Regions from separate parts of the Flavobacterium humidisoli genome, predicted to be linked through region 2. Evidence: riboswitches for the same ligand, from Rfam matches in the RefSeq annotation. Region 2 holds a riboswitch; each other region holds the start of a gene.
What was found. Region 2 has a riboswitch for S-adenosylmethionine ahead of M0M44_RS22370 (TlpA disulfide reductase family protein). Riboswitches for the same ligand answer to the same signal wherever they lie in the genome.

Region 1 (4,277 bases), 2.0 Mb from region 2:
CCACTAATATGTGCGTGTGGTAAATTCTCACGAACCCATTTTGTTCCTCTAAAAAAGTCCAAAGCATTCAGGCGGTGTTCTTCCATTCCTGTTGCAACTGGGAAAATATTCAAATCGAAAATAATATCCTGAGGAGGAAAACCTACTTTGTTTACCAAAATATCATAAGAACGTTGGCAAATCTCGACTCTACGATCGTAATTATCGGCCTGACCTACTTCGTCAAAAGCCATTACAATCGCCGCCGCTCCGTAGCGTTTGATTAATTTAGCATGGTGAATAAAGGCTTCTTCTCCTTCTTTTAACGAAATCGAGTTTACAACGCTTTTCCCTTGTACTACTTTAAGACCCGCTTCGATGATTTCCCATTTCGAACTGTCAATCATAATCGGCACTCGCGAAATATCTGGTTCTGCAGCAATTAAATTCAAAAATTTAGTCATTGCAGTAACGCCATCCAACATTCCCTCATCCATATTAATATCGATGATTTGTGCTCCTCCTTCTACCTGCTGCCTTGCAATATCAAGCGCCTCGTCATATTTCTCTTCCTTGATTAATCTCAAGAATTTTCTTGAACCTGTTACATTCGTACGTTCCCCAACGTTTACAAAAACACTTTCGGGCGTAATAATCAATGGTTCTAATCCTGATAATACAAGGTCTCTTCTTTTTTCTGCCATTTTTTTTTAAGTTACTAAGATTCTAAGATGCCTAGATTCTGAGTTTTTTTTATTCTCTTTTGTTTCCTGCAAGGTTTTGAAAACTTTGTAGGTATTTATGTTTATTAATTTGGGCGTGTCCCTCCGGGCCGGGCTATCCGTTACAAGTCCTCGCACTTCCTTCGTCAGGCTGTGGGCTTTTCACTTCTATCCCTCACGCAGACTCGGTTAAAACAAACAATCTATTTTCCACGATTTCAATTGTCATTTTTTTCTACCGATGATTTGTTCCTACGGAACATTTTATTCTGAATTCAACCTGCAAGGTTTTTAAAACCTTGCATAAGCGAAACTTTAGGCAATAACCGGCGCAACCCTCGGCTTATAATCTTTCGCAACCTCAGCCATTAATCGAATATGATCTGGCGTTGTTCCGCAACAGCCACCGATAATATTGATTAAATTATCTTCTAAATATTCTTTGATAAAAGCTTGCGTTTGCTCTGGCGTTTCGTCGTATTGTCCGAAAGCGTTTGGCAATCCTGCATTTGGATGTGCCGAAACATTAAAACTTGTATTATGTGCTAATGTTTTTAAATACGGTTTCAATAAATCGGCTCCAAGAGCACAATTGAAACCAACACTTAACAACGGAATATGCGAAACTGAAATCAAAAATGCCTCAACAGTTTGTCCAGAAAGTGTTCTTCCTGAAGCATCTGTAATGGTTCCTGAAACCATAATTGGAATATCCAGATTACGTTCTTCCTTCACTTCTTCAATTGCAAAAAGTGCTGCTTTCGCATTTAAGGTATCGAAAATCGTTTCTACTAAAAGTAAATCGCATCCTCCATCCATTAACGCTTCTACTTGTTCTTTGTATGCAATTCGCAAATCGTCAAACGTTACGGCTCTGTAACCTGGATCGTTTACGTCTGGTGACATACTTGCCGTACGGTTTGTTGGTCCGATTGAACCAGCTACAAAACGTGGTTTCTCTGGATTTTTTGCGGTAAACTCATCAGCAACTTGTCGTGCGATCTTTGCTGATTCGTAGTTTAACTCGTAAACCAAATCTTCCATATGATAATCAGCCATACCGATTGTCGTTCCTGAAAAAGTATTGGTTTCTACAATATCAGCACCAGCTTCAAAATAAGCAGCGTGAACAGCGCGGATGGCTTGTGGTTGTGTTAGGGATAATAAATCGTTGTTTCCTTTTAACGGATGCAGGAAATCTTTGAAACGCTCTCCTCTAAAATCTTCTTCTGAGAAATTATAGCGTTGCAACATCGTTCCCATTGCTCCGTCTAGGATTAGGATATTTTTCTTTATTGCTTCTTGTATCGTAATTGCCATATTCTTTTGCCGCTAAGCCACTAAGGCACAAAGCTTTTTTAATTATAATTTTGAAGACTCTATTTAAACCTGACAGTCCCGAAGCTTCGGGATTGAAAACCAGTCTGGTTTAACCTTCGATATTTTTTTCACATTAATTCCAAAAGTGCACTATTGCTGGCTCATTAGCCCCGATTGAAGTGGAAATCCTTTTGTTTTTTCTTTAAAAAACAAAAGATTGCAACGAAAAGCGGGAACTATTGACTGCAAAAATGCGCCAATGATTCGCTCCTGATACAGAATCTGTTTCAGTAAATATTGTGTGTTGTCTGGAAAAGTTTTGAGAAATACGAGTATGTATTTGTGTTATCTATCTTTAATACTGGAAAATGTCGTATAAAGTAGAATTTAGCACCTTCTTTATGATAAAGGGTTGCTAAGGTTTCATCGGGTCTATCCCTCCGCCTTTCGTGATAACTGACAATAATTTTAAGAACAGTGCAAAGGTATGAAATAGGGATACGATTTGCAAATGTTTTTTTCTAAGGTTCTGAGGTTCTAAGTCGCTAAGATTCTAAGGTTAAAACTTGACTTTGATTTTCAAATATAGCCCGCGGTTTCAACCGCGGGACACGTATTGTGTTAATTCGTTGCACGTTGTTCATGCGTTGGGTTCCAGTGGTTAAAACCACTGGCTATGTTTTTTATGTATTTTTCCTAGAAATTATGCTTTAATAATAAATCCATACATATTCGTTGAGCTCCAGAGGAGCATAATATTTATAGAAAAACAATTATTTAACCAAGCAAAAGCTCCAGCGGAGCGACGACATATATTTCGCTCCTCTGGAGCTCTTTTGCAAACGAATAATTTCTTTTCTATAAATATTTCATCCCTCTGGGATTAATTAAAAAAGCTCAAACTTTTAGTTTGAGCTTTCTATATAAAAATCTTAGTCCCTTAGCACCTTAGTATCTTAGCATCTCAGATTAAACAATCGCTTTCACAACCGCTTTTGGAGCTTCTTTACGAGTTCCGTCGAAACCGTCAACACCAGAAACTGTTGTATATTTCAATACGTATTTTTTACCTGGGTTGATGATTTGGTAAGCTGCCTGGCACATTAAAGTCGCTTCGTGGAATCCGCAAAGGATTAACTTTAATTTTCCTGGGTATGTATTAACGTCTCCAATGGCGAAGATTCCCGGAATGTTCGTTTGGTAATCTAATGCATTGTTTACTTTAATTGCATTTTTCTCGATTTCTAATCCCCAGTCACCTATCGGACCTAATTTTGGAGTTAATCCGAAAAGCGGGATGAAATAGTCGCATTCGATTTTACGGTGTGCTCCGTTTTCTTCAATATCTAATGATTCTACGTGTTCAGCACCATTAATTCCGATAACTTCTGCTGGAGTGATTAATTTAATTTTTCCAGCTGATTTTAATTCCTGTACTTTTTCTACAGAATCTAGAGCTCCTCTAAATTCATTTCTACGGTGAATTAAAGTTACTTCTGAAGCTACATTTGCTAAGAAGATACTCCAGTCTAAAGCTGAATCTCCTCCTCCTGCAATTACTACTCTTTTATCTCTGAATTTTTCAGGATTTTTGATGAAGTATTTTACTCCTTTATCTTCATAAAACTCGATATCTTCGATAAGTGGTTTACGAGGCTCAAAACTTCCTAAACCTCCAGCGATTGCGATAACTGGCGCGTGGAATTTAGTTCCTTTATTTGAAGTTACGATAAATGTTCCGTCTTCTTGTTTGTCGATGGTTTCTGCACGCTCGCCTAAAGTAAAACCTGGCTCAAATTGTTTGATTTGCTCCATTAATCCATCAACTAAATCTCCAGCTAATACTTCTGGGAATCCAGGAATATCATAAATTGGTTTTTTTGGATATAACTCTGATAGTTGTCCTCCTGCTTGTGGAAGAGCATCTAAAATGTGGCATTTTAATTTTAACAATCCTGCCTCGAAAACGGCAAATAAACCTGTTGGTCCTGCTCCAATTATAAGTATATCTGTTTTAATCATTATGTTGTTGTTTATAATCATTCTTAATAACACAAAGAAACGAATAAATCCTTGTACTATCAATGATTTTTATCATTAATTTCTTTCCGAAACTTTTTTACTCTTTATTTTTTAATGAAGAGGTAATCTCATTCATTCTTTTAACCTTTTCTTCAAAATTACCTTTGAGCGTTTTTCGGTATTCATTCAGGTTCTCAACCATTTGATTGATATCTTCTGGAATTACTTCTTCAA
Region 2 (4,277 bases):
AATTGAAGATGGAGAGATAACAGGAATGATACAGGTGGCAGTTGAGGTCACGCAACAAGTTGTGGCACGCCAAAAAATGGGAGAAAGTGAAAGCCGTTTTCGAGCTTTAATCAATGCATCATCTGATTTGGTTTATCGAATGGATGCCGATTGGATGATTATGCAGGATTTAGAAGGAGACGGACGTTTGGTTAATCAAAGAGAACGTGGTGTCAATTGGTTAGATAAATTTATTCATGCTAGCGATTTGCAGATGGCTGTCCATCTTATTTCTAAATCGATAGTAGAAAAATCCATTTTTGAAATGGAGCACAGGGTTATAAATAAAGACGATTCTATTAGCTGGGTTTTCTCGAGAGTGGTGCCAATATTAGACGATCAAGAAAAGATTATTGAATGGTTTGGTGCATCGAGTGATATTACTTCGCAGAAAGAACTTCAAAATGTTATCGCCGAAAGTGGAGAAAGATTTAGACAGCTTGCAGATTTGGTCCCTCAAATTATTTGGACAGCCAATTCTGAAGGTTTTGTCGATTATTACAATAGCCGCTGGTACGAATATACGGGTTATATAGAAGATGAATTTGGAGATCCAAGCTGGATTTCAAAATTACATCCAGACGATGTTTATTTAGTGTCAAAAACTTGGTACGAAAGTGTTCATGCAGGAGTTCCTTATCAGACTGAATTTCGTTTAAAAAATGCCAATACGGGAGAATACCGCTGGTTTTTAAGTAAAGCGCTTCCTATTAGAGATAAAGAAGGCATCATTATCAATTGGTTTGGTACTTGTACGGATATTCACGAACAAAAGTCAATTACTGAAAAACTTGAGATTTTGGTAAAAGATCGTACTAAAGAACTGCAAAGATCTAACGACGATTTACAGCAGTTTGCCCATGTTGCGTCGCATGATCTAAAAGAACCAGTTCGAAAGATAAAGACTTTTTTAAGTCGTCTAGAAGATCATATTGCCGGACAGCTTGATGAATCTTCATCAAAATATATTGAACGAATTCATGTTGCGGCAGATCGTATGTTTAATATGATTGATGGCGTATTAGCGTATTCCAAAATGAATGCCGATTCGCAAAAAACAACAATAGTCGATTTAAATGAAGTGATTAAAAATATAGAAACCGATCTTGAAATTGCGCTTCAAAATACAAATGGTACAATTTATTTTGAAGAACTTCCAGTTATAGAAGGCGCTTCTGTATTATTATATCAGCTGTTTTATAACCTTATTAATAATTCTATTAAATTTGCTAAAGAAGATACTCCGCCAGAAATAAGTATCACAGCAACAGAACAAATTGAGGAAGGCAATAGAATTGCGGTAATTACAGTAGAAGATAACGGAATTGGTTTTGATCTGGATCAAACAGGACGAATTTTTGAAACCTTTACACGTTTAAATTCTAAGGATCGTTATGAAGGAACGGGTTTAGGTTTGTCGCTTTGTAAAAAAATAGCCGAACGTCACGGCGGAAGTATTAAGGCCACAGGAATTGCTAATAAAGGAGCCATTTTTATTATAACATTGCCATTTGAGCAAAAAGTAAAAGACATTTAATTATGCAAGAAAAGATGATTTTATTGGCAGATGACGATCAGGATGATGCAGAAATGTTTTGCGAAGCATTGGCAGAAATAGATGAAAGCATTGTTTGCCATTGTTCAGAAAATGGTAACGGTGTGCTAAATACGCTGAAAAATCAGGATAAAATTCCAGAAATTGTCTTTCTAGATTTAAATATGCCAATTATGAATGGCTGGGAATGTCTGAAGCAATTAAAATCAGAAGAACGCTATAAAGATATTCCTGTAATTATGATTTCTACCTCTTCATACATAAATGATATGGATACCGCTGCCAATCTTGGAGCAGTCTGCTATTTTGTGAAGCCAAATAATTTTGATGACTTAAAACAGGCCTTGAGATTAATTACTTCAAATCTTGAGAATGGATTAAAAGAAACTTTTTCAAATCTTGAAAAAAATAAATATCTGCATGTTTTTCTTGCAGAATAAAACTGTGTTTTCTTTTCTTGAAAGGTAAAACGTATGAATTCCTTTTATAAAAAACTGCTTGCCCAAAAAGTGTTTTTTGTTTTAATGTGTTGATTTTTAAAATATTGAATTGTATTTGAATAATCTTTTTAATAAAAAAATCAAAAAAATGTATTTTAAACTTGACTAATTCGGTAGAATTAATATATATTTGTATCACAGAAAATTTATATAATGATACTTATCCAGAAAGACTGAGGGAATAGGCCCATTGAAGTCTTAGCAACCTGTTGCCGAATAAGGTGCTAAATCCTTCCGCAGTGTGCGGGCAGATAAGAAAGATTTCTCCGTAAATCTGTTTAAGATCATCCATTTAAAATCTTTATTATGAAAGCAGAATCAATTTTGTACGCCAGTTATGAACTTTTGAATTCCATTTTTGAAGAAAACAGTTTTGCCTTTTTCTAAAGGTAAAAACACAAGTTTCTCTCCAATTTCTTTTATAAACAATAATAACGCTAATGGCTTTTTTCATTGGCCTGAAATGCTTTTGTCTAATCTTAAAACTAAAAATAAAATGAAAAAAATACTATTAGGTTTTGCTTTGCTTTTTGGAGCTTTTCAAACTCAAGCGCAGGAAAACAATTTACAATTAAAAGGAACTGTTGTCGATACCGTTGCGCAATATGTTTACCTGCAGAAGTTTCACAATAAAATGTTTACCACGATAGATTCGGTAAAAGTAAAAGATGGGAATTTTAGTTTTAAAACAAAAGTAAAAACGCCAGAATTATACGGATTGAGTGTCAATACAGAAAGTTCGCCCTTGTATGTTTTTCTCGAAAAAGATCCAGTTACAGTAAAACTGAGTCCAAAGAAGTATTATACAGCTTCTGTGGTTGAAGGTTCAGCTTCTCAGGATTTGTTCGAAATTTATAAAAAAAGTAAAGATGTAGAAATCAGCAAATTCATAACAGAACATCCAAAATCTATTGTTTCAGCATATGTACTGTACAGAAACTGGTCTTATAGATTAACGCCAGAACAGATTACACAAAATATTGCTTTGCTGGATAAGAGTCTTCAAAATACCACTTACGTGAAAGAATTAAAAGAACTGGCTATTGTTTTAGACGGATTAGCAGTAGGTAAAAAAGCCCCTGATTTTACAGCCAATGATCCTGACGGAAAGCCAGTTCGACTTTATGATAATTTAAAAGGGTACACTTTGGTCGATTTTTGGGCTTCTTGGTGCGGTCCATGCCGAAGAGAGAATCCGAATATTGTATCGGCATACAAAGAGTTTCACGATAAAGGATTCAATATCGTAGGGATTTCTCTAGATAAGAAGAAAGAAAACTGGATTAAAGGAATTCAAGACGATAATTTAACCTGGACGCATGTTTCAGATTTACTTTTCTGGAACAGTGCTGTTGCTAAATTATACGGTGTGAGAGCCATTCCGGGAAATTATTTAGTGGATTCTAAGGGAATAATCGTCGCTAAAAATCTGCATGGAGAAGAATTACAGTCTACACTAAAAACGCTTTTAGAAAGTAAAATCTAATAAAGAAAAAATACAAAATAAGAAACGCAATAATACAATTTGTTAATTTAAAATGATAAGGAAATGAATGCGATTGAGCCAACAACAAAACCAACAGAGCCTGAATGTTACTTTTCTAAGTTTAGAGAAAATACAGTAGGAATAAATCATATTTTCGAATCTGTTTACGGAGAACAAAATCTGGTTTATGCAGATTGGGTTGCCAGCGGAAGATTATACAATCCGATCGAAGATATAATGCTCCATAAAATTGGTCCAATGATTGCCAATACGCATTCACTTTCAAGTCAGACAGGAAAAACCTCTACTTATGCTTATCAGCATGCGAGAGATCGTATTAAAAAGGCGGTTAATGCCAATGAATCTGATGTTTTGGTAACTACTGGAAGCGGTATGACGGCTGCTTTATCTAAATTACAGCGTGTTATGGCACTTCGAACAAAATCTGAAGATGACAGACCTGTGGTTTTCATTACACACATGGAACATCATTCTAATCAGGTTTCGTGGTATGAAACAAATGCAGAAGTGGTTATTCTTTCGCCTGACGAAAATAATTTAGTCAATCCAGAAGTTCTTGCTGCAGAAATTAAAAAATATGCAGGTAGAAGCTTAAAAATAGGGTCTTTTACGGCTTGTTCGAATGTTACAGGAATTATCACGCCTTATCATGAACTGGCGAAAATCATGCATCAAA
Region 3 (4,277 bases), 2.0 Mb from region 2:
TTACAGTATTGTTAAACAAAATCGGAACAATTTTATTTTTGATTAAAGCGGTGTATGGTTTATGAAAAGTGCTCAAATCCTGCCCGATAATCGAAATTACCGATACATTATCTGTCACGGTAATTTGGTTTACGTCTTTTGAATAAAAGTCGTTTTCGAACTCTTTTTCTAATTCCACCATTGCAAGTGTAGCTTTTTCAGTCGCTACAACCAAGCCAATTCCTCTTTCTGAAGATCCTTGCGAAATGATACTCACACTGATATTGTGATCTCCCATTACTTTAAAAATTCTGGCATCGACGCCTGCTTTTCCTAGTAATCCACGTCCTTCCAAATTTACAAGAGAAACATTTTCTAAAACAGAAAGCGTTTTAATTCCTTCTTTAGAAGAATCTGAAGTAATTAAGGTGCCGCGATTTTCGTGGTTGAATGTATTTAAAATACGTAATGGAATATTCTTTTCCAACAAAGGAATAATCGTTTTGGCATGCAGAATCGTTGCGCCAAAATTTGCCAGCTCATTTGCTTCATTGAAAGATAAATATTCAATTTTCTTAGCATCGGCAACCAAATCTGGATTTGCCGTATAGATTCCGTCTACATGCGTGAAGTTTTGTAATTCTTCAGCATTTAAATAATTTGCGATTAACGAAGCGGTATAGTTACTGCCATTTCTACCTAAAGTAGTTGTGTCGTTGTTGTTGTTTGAGCCAATGAAGCCTGTAACTATATTAACCGTTTCGCCATTATGTTCTTTAAAATAATTGACTACGTTTTTCTTTGAAAGCTGTTCCAAAGGTTGTGCATCACCAAATTTAGAATCGGTTTTCAACAATTCTCTTGTATCTACAAAATTGGCTGGAATTCCTTTTTCCAATAAAATAGCCGTCAATAATTTAGCCGAAAGCAATTCTCCTTTTGACAAAATCTGATCTTTGATTTTTTTGCTGTAATCTCCAATTAAACTTACGCCTTCAAAAAGCTTATCTAAGACATTGAATTCTTCCGATAAATCTACATTCGGATAATCTGATATTTGATATTTTTTAAAATTCTCTAATAATTCCTTGTAACTGCCGTTTTTAGCAGCAATGCTCAAAATAAACTCCAATTCGTCTGTAGCATTTCCGCGTGCAGAAACCACAACGGCAATTTTTTCACCTTGACTTACTTTATCAGAAATGATTGAAACAACTTTGTTAAGTCCTTCTCCGTTTGCTAACGATTTACCTCCAAATTTTAATACTTTCATTTTATTTCTTTATTGTTTCTGCCTTAAAAATATCGGCAAGTAAATGATCTAATTGTTTGTACTCGATTAAAAAAGCGTCATGTCCGTGAACCGAATCAATTTCGCTATAGAAAACATTGTCTTTAAATTTCTTCAATTCTTCGTAGGTTTCTACGTTTTCTTTTGCTGTAAAAAACAAATCCGAATTGATTCCGATGATATGAATTGAAGCCGTCGTTTTAGACAATAAATTTTCAAAACTTTGACTATTTCTAGTAATATCAATTGTTTTAAGCAACTGATTCATTAATTTATAAGAAGACAATTGGAATCTTTTCTGCAATTTTTTCCCATGATGTGCCAGCCAGCTTTCGATATTAAAAATCAAAAGATCTTGATTGATCGTACGCTGAAATTTTTCTTTAAAAGATTCTGGCGAACGGTAACAAAGCATTGCATGTATTCTGGCGTCTTCGATTGGCTTCGAAGAATTATTCAAAATTTGCTCTTGTAAGAAGCAATTTGCAATAAGCCAATCAGTCGATTTCCAGTCGCTCGCAATCGGAATAAGGTTTTCTGTGATATTTGGCGCTAAAGCTAAAATTTCCCAAGCAATTCCACCTCCAACAGAACCTCCAATGATAGCATAAAGCTTTTCAATATTTAAAGCTTTTATTCCTTCAATAAAAATTCTGGCAATGTCTCTTGCAGTAAAATCTAGATAGTTTTCGATTAGGAAAGAATTGCTCCCATTTCCTGGAATATCAAAAGCTAGAATGGTGTAAACAGTAGTATCAATGGTTTTACCTTCGCCAATCAAGTCATTCCACCAGCCGTTTTCGCCAGTAACTTGCGAATTTCCAGTTAAAGCATGATTAACCAAAACAATAGGCGCGCTGTGCAAAGGTTGTCCTGCCAGCGTAAAACTTAATGGTATAGAATGATAAGTTGCACCACTTTCTGTGATGAAATCTTGAATTATAATGGGATTTGGTATATTTTCCAATTTCAAATCTGTTGTATTATTGATTTGTATATGGAAATATTAGAAAGAAAAACTAGGTTTAACTAGAAAAAATCTTGTTGTTATCTTTCCACGTTTGGCGTGGTAGAATGTAGCACCTTCTTCGTTTTACCGAAGGGTTGCTAAGGCTTCATCGGGTCTAATCCCTCGTCCTTTCTTTATAACATTTCAATACGTGTTTGAACTTAACGAGTGCAAATTAACTACTAATTTCGCTAACAAACAAATTTTATGCAAAAGTGTTTGTTAAATTTCTGCGACTTACTTTAGCAAAAACTATTATACGCAAAAATTTACCGAACAAAAATGCCCAGTAAAATTAAGCAGGTTTTCACCTAGTTTATGATACTTTTCTGTTTAGATAAAAAGCGTTTCATTTTCTTTTGAATACATCAAAAACAATAAAGAATTTGGTGCTTTTTTCTCAGCGCTTTTATCTTCCTCTGTGATTCCGAACCTAGGGTGAGCCAATTCGTTTGTTGGCGGCGGATTACTATTTTTTGTTCTTCTATTTTTCAATTTAGAAATTTTTTCTGCGAAGTAGTTCAATTTGCTCATGATATTAAGTTTTAGTTAAGTTGTGTTTTATAATCTTTATTTCTCGTTTATCTTTTTGTTAATTCGTTTTACCGAATAAAAAAACCCTTTTGGATTTTTAGATACCAAAAGGGTTTAAGTTTTTACACTCATATATACTTTTAGTATCAACAGACGTACGCGCAAATAAGCGCGACAGTAAACATCTTGTTCATCTGTAAGGATTTATTCATCTGTGATTTATATTGTATTTTAAATTTTTGCATTTCTATTAAATTAAAAAGCCTCCTAATATTTCTATCGGAGGCTCTTACTATATTTTTATTGTATTCTTACAATTTTTTTAAGCAATAGACACCCCAGCCTCGGCCTTAACCGAAATGGCACAAAACATTTTGTTGACTTTTAAGTTCATTTGATTTCTAGTAGTTTTTGGGTATAACAAATATGCAAATATTTTTTTTATTACACAAATAAAATTCAAGAATTTAATTACAAAATTCGTTGAAAATGTGTTTTTTAACGACAAAAAACATCTTACAAAAACGAAAACGAAATAATAAAGGTAAAAAACCTACAAAAAAGCTAATTTTTTCTTCATGACTCCATTTGACAAATCAATTTATCAAAGAACTTTTTTCTCTTTTTTCTTTTTTTTAACTAAAAAATTAAAGCCAAACGGCTTCTTTGCTCCTAATTCGTTCCGCAATTTTTAGAATATCGGTTATAATTCCTCTTGAAATTGCTTGTTTACATGGTGGAGCACTTTGAATTACGATAGGAATGTCGGCATAAGATTGAGTGAAAATTTCAAAAATGGCATCAGAACCTTTCAATTGTCCAATTGGAGAATCTACTGGTTCTGAAATCAACTTAACTTCCAAAGTGCCTTTTTCTACATCAAACTCACCCACATATCTTAACACATGATTTTCAGCTTGAGTAATTTTGGTAATTTTAAAAGATTTATCGAGAGCATCTTTGTTTAGCACCCCGTTTTTCTCCAAATGGTCTTTGGTTATAAATGGCTTGATTTCAATGTCAGAAAGCTCAAAATCCTTTCCTATTTCTCTGGCCAAGATCAAAAGTTTTCTCGCAGTATCATTTCCTGAGAGATCTTCTTTAAAGTTTGACTTCATTAATCCTAAAAGACTCGCATCTTTTAAAACAGATGAAAATGAAACTTCTTCTGATGAAAATCGATTAAAGACATAACTTAGATTATCAGAGAAAACACCTCGAATTTTTGTGATTTTTTCGCCCGAATAATACAAATCTCTTAAGGTCTGCAAAACAGGAATTCCAGTTTCTACAGAGGTTTCATATAGAAACTCTTTGCCATACTTTTTAAGATCTGCTCGTAATTCTTTATATAAATCAATCGGGAGCGTATTGGCTTTTTTGTTTACCGCTACAATATTAAATCCGTTTTTGATTAGCGTATTGTAATGCTTTACCAATTCATCGCTGGCTGTTGCATCTACG

Region 1: linked by a shared signal. The riboswitch ahead of M0M44_RS07760 (homocysteine S-methyltransferase family protein) and the one ahead of M0M44_RS22370 (TlpA disulfide reductase family protein) in region 2 are both predicted to bind S-adenosylmethionine.
Region 3: linked by a shared signal. The riboswitch ahead of M0M44_RS07685 (alpha/beta fold hydrolase) and the one ahead of M0M44_RS22370 (TlpA disulfide reductase family protein) in region 2 are both predicted to bind S-adenosylmethionine.

The regions. Positions count from the first base shown of each region.
Region 1 covers NZ_CP096829.1:1,713,774-1,718,050, reverse strand. The annotation lists gene metH (methionine synthase) at 1-683, opposite strand, end outside; gene M0M44_RS07760 (homocysteine S-methyltransferase family protein) at 1,017-2,021, opposite strand; SAM riboswitch class I at 2,364-2,480, opposite strand; gene M0M44_RS07755 (NAD(P)/FAD-dependent oxidoreductase) at 2,991-4,043, opposite strand; gene M0M44_RS07750 (precorrin-2 dehydrogenase/sirohydrochlorin ferrochelatase family protein) at 4,141-4,277, opposite strand, start outside.
Region 2 covers NZ_CP096829.1:5,313,947-5,318,223, reverse strand. The annotation lists gene M0M44_RS22380 (PAS domain-containing sensor histidine kinase) at 1-1,576, shown strand, start outside; gene M0M44_RS22375 (response regulator) at 1,579-2,034, shown strand; SAM riboswitch class I at 2,252-2,352, shown strand; gene M0M44_RS22370 (TlpA disulfide reductase family protein) at 2,591-3,580, shown strand; gene M0M44_RS22365 (aminotransferase class V-fold PLP-dependent enzyme) at 3,644-4,277, shown strand, end outside.
Region 3 covers NZ_CP096829.1:1,696,594-1,700,870, reverse strand. The annotation lists gene thrA (bifunctional aspartate kinase/homoserine dehydrogenase I) at 1-1,252, opposite strand, end outside; gene M0M44_RS07685 (alpha/beta fold hydrolase) at 1,254-2,237, opposite strand; SAM riboswitch class I at 2,315-2,422, opposite strand; gene M0M44_RS07680 (hypothetical protein) at 2,613-2,813, opposite strand; gene M0M44_RS07675 (homoserine dehydrogenase family protein) at 3,461-4,277, opposite strand, start outside.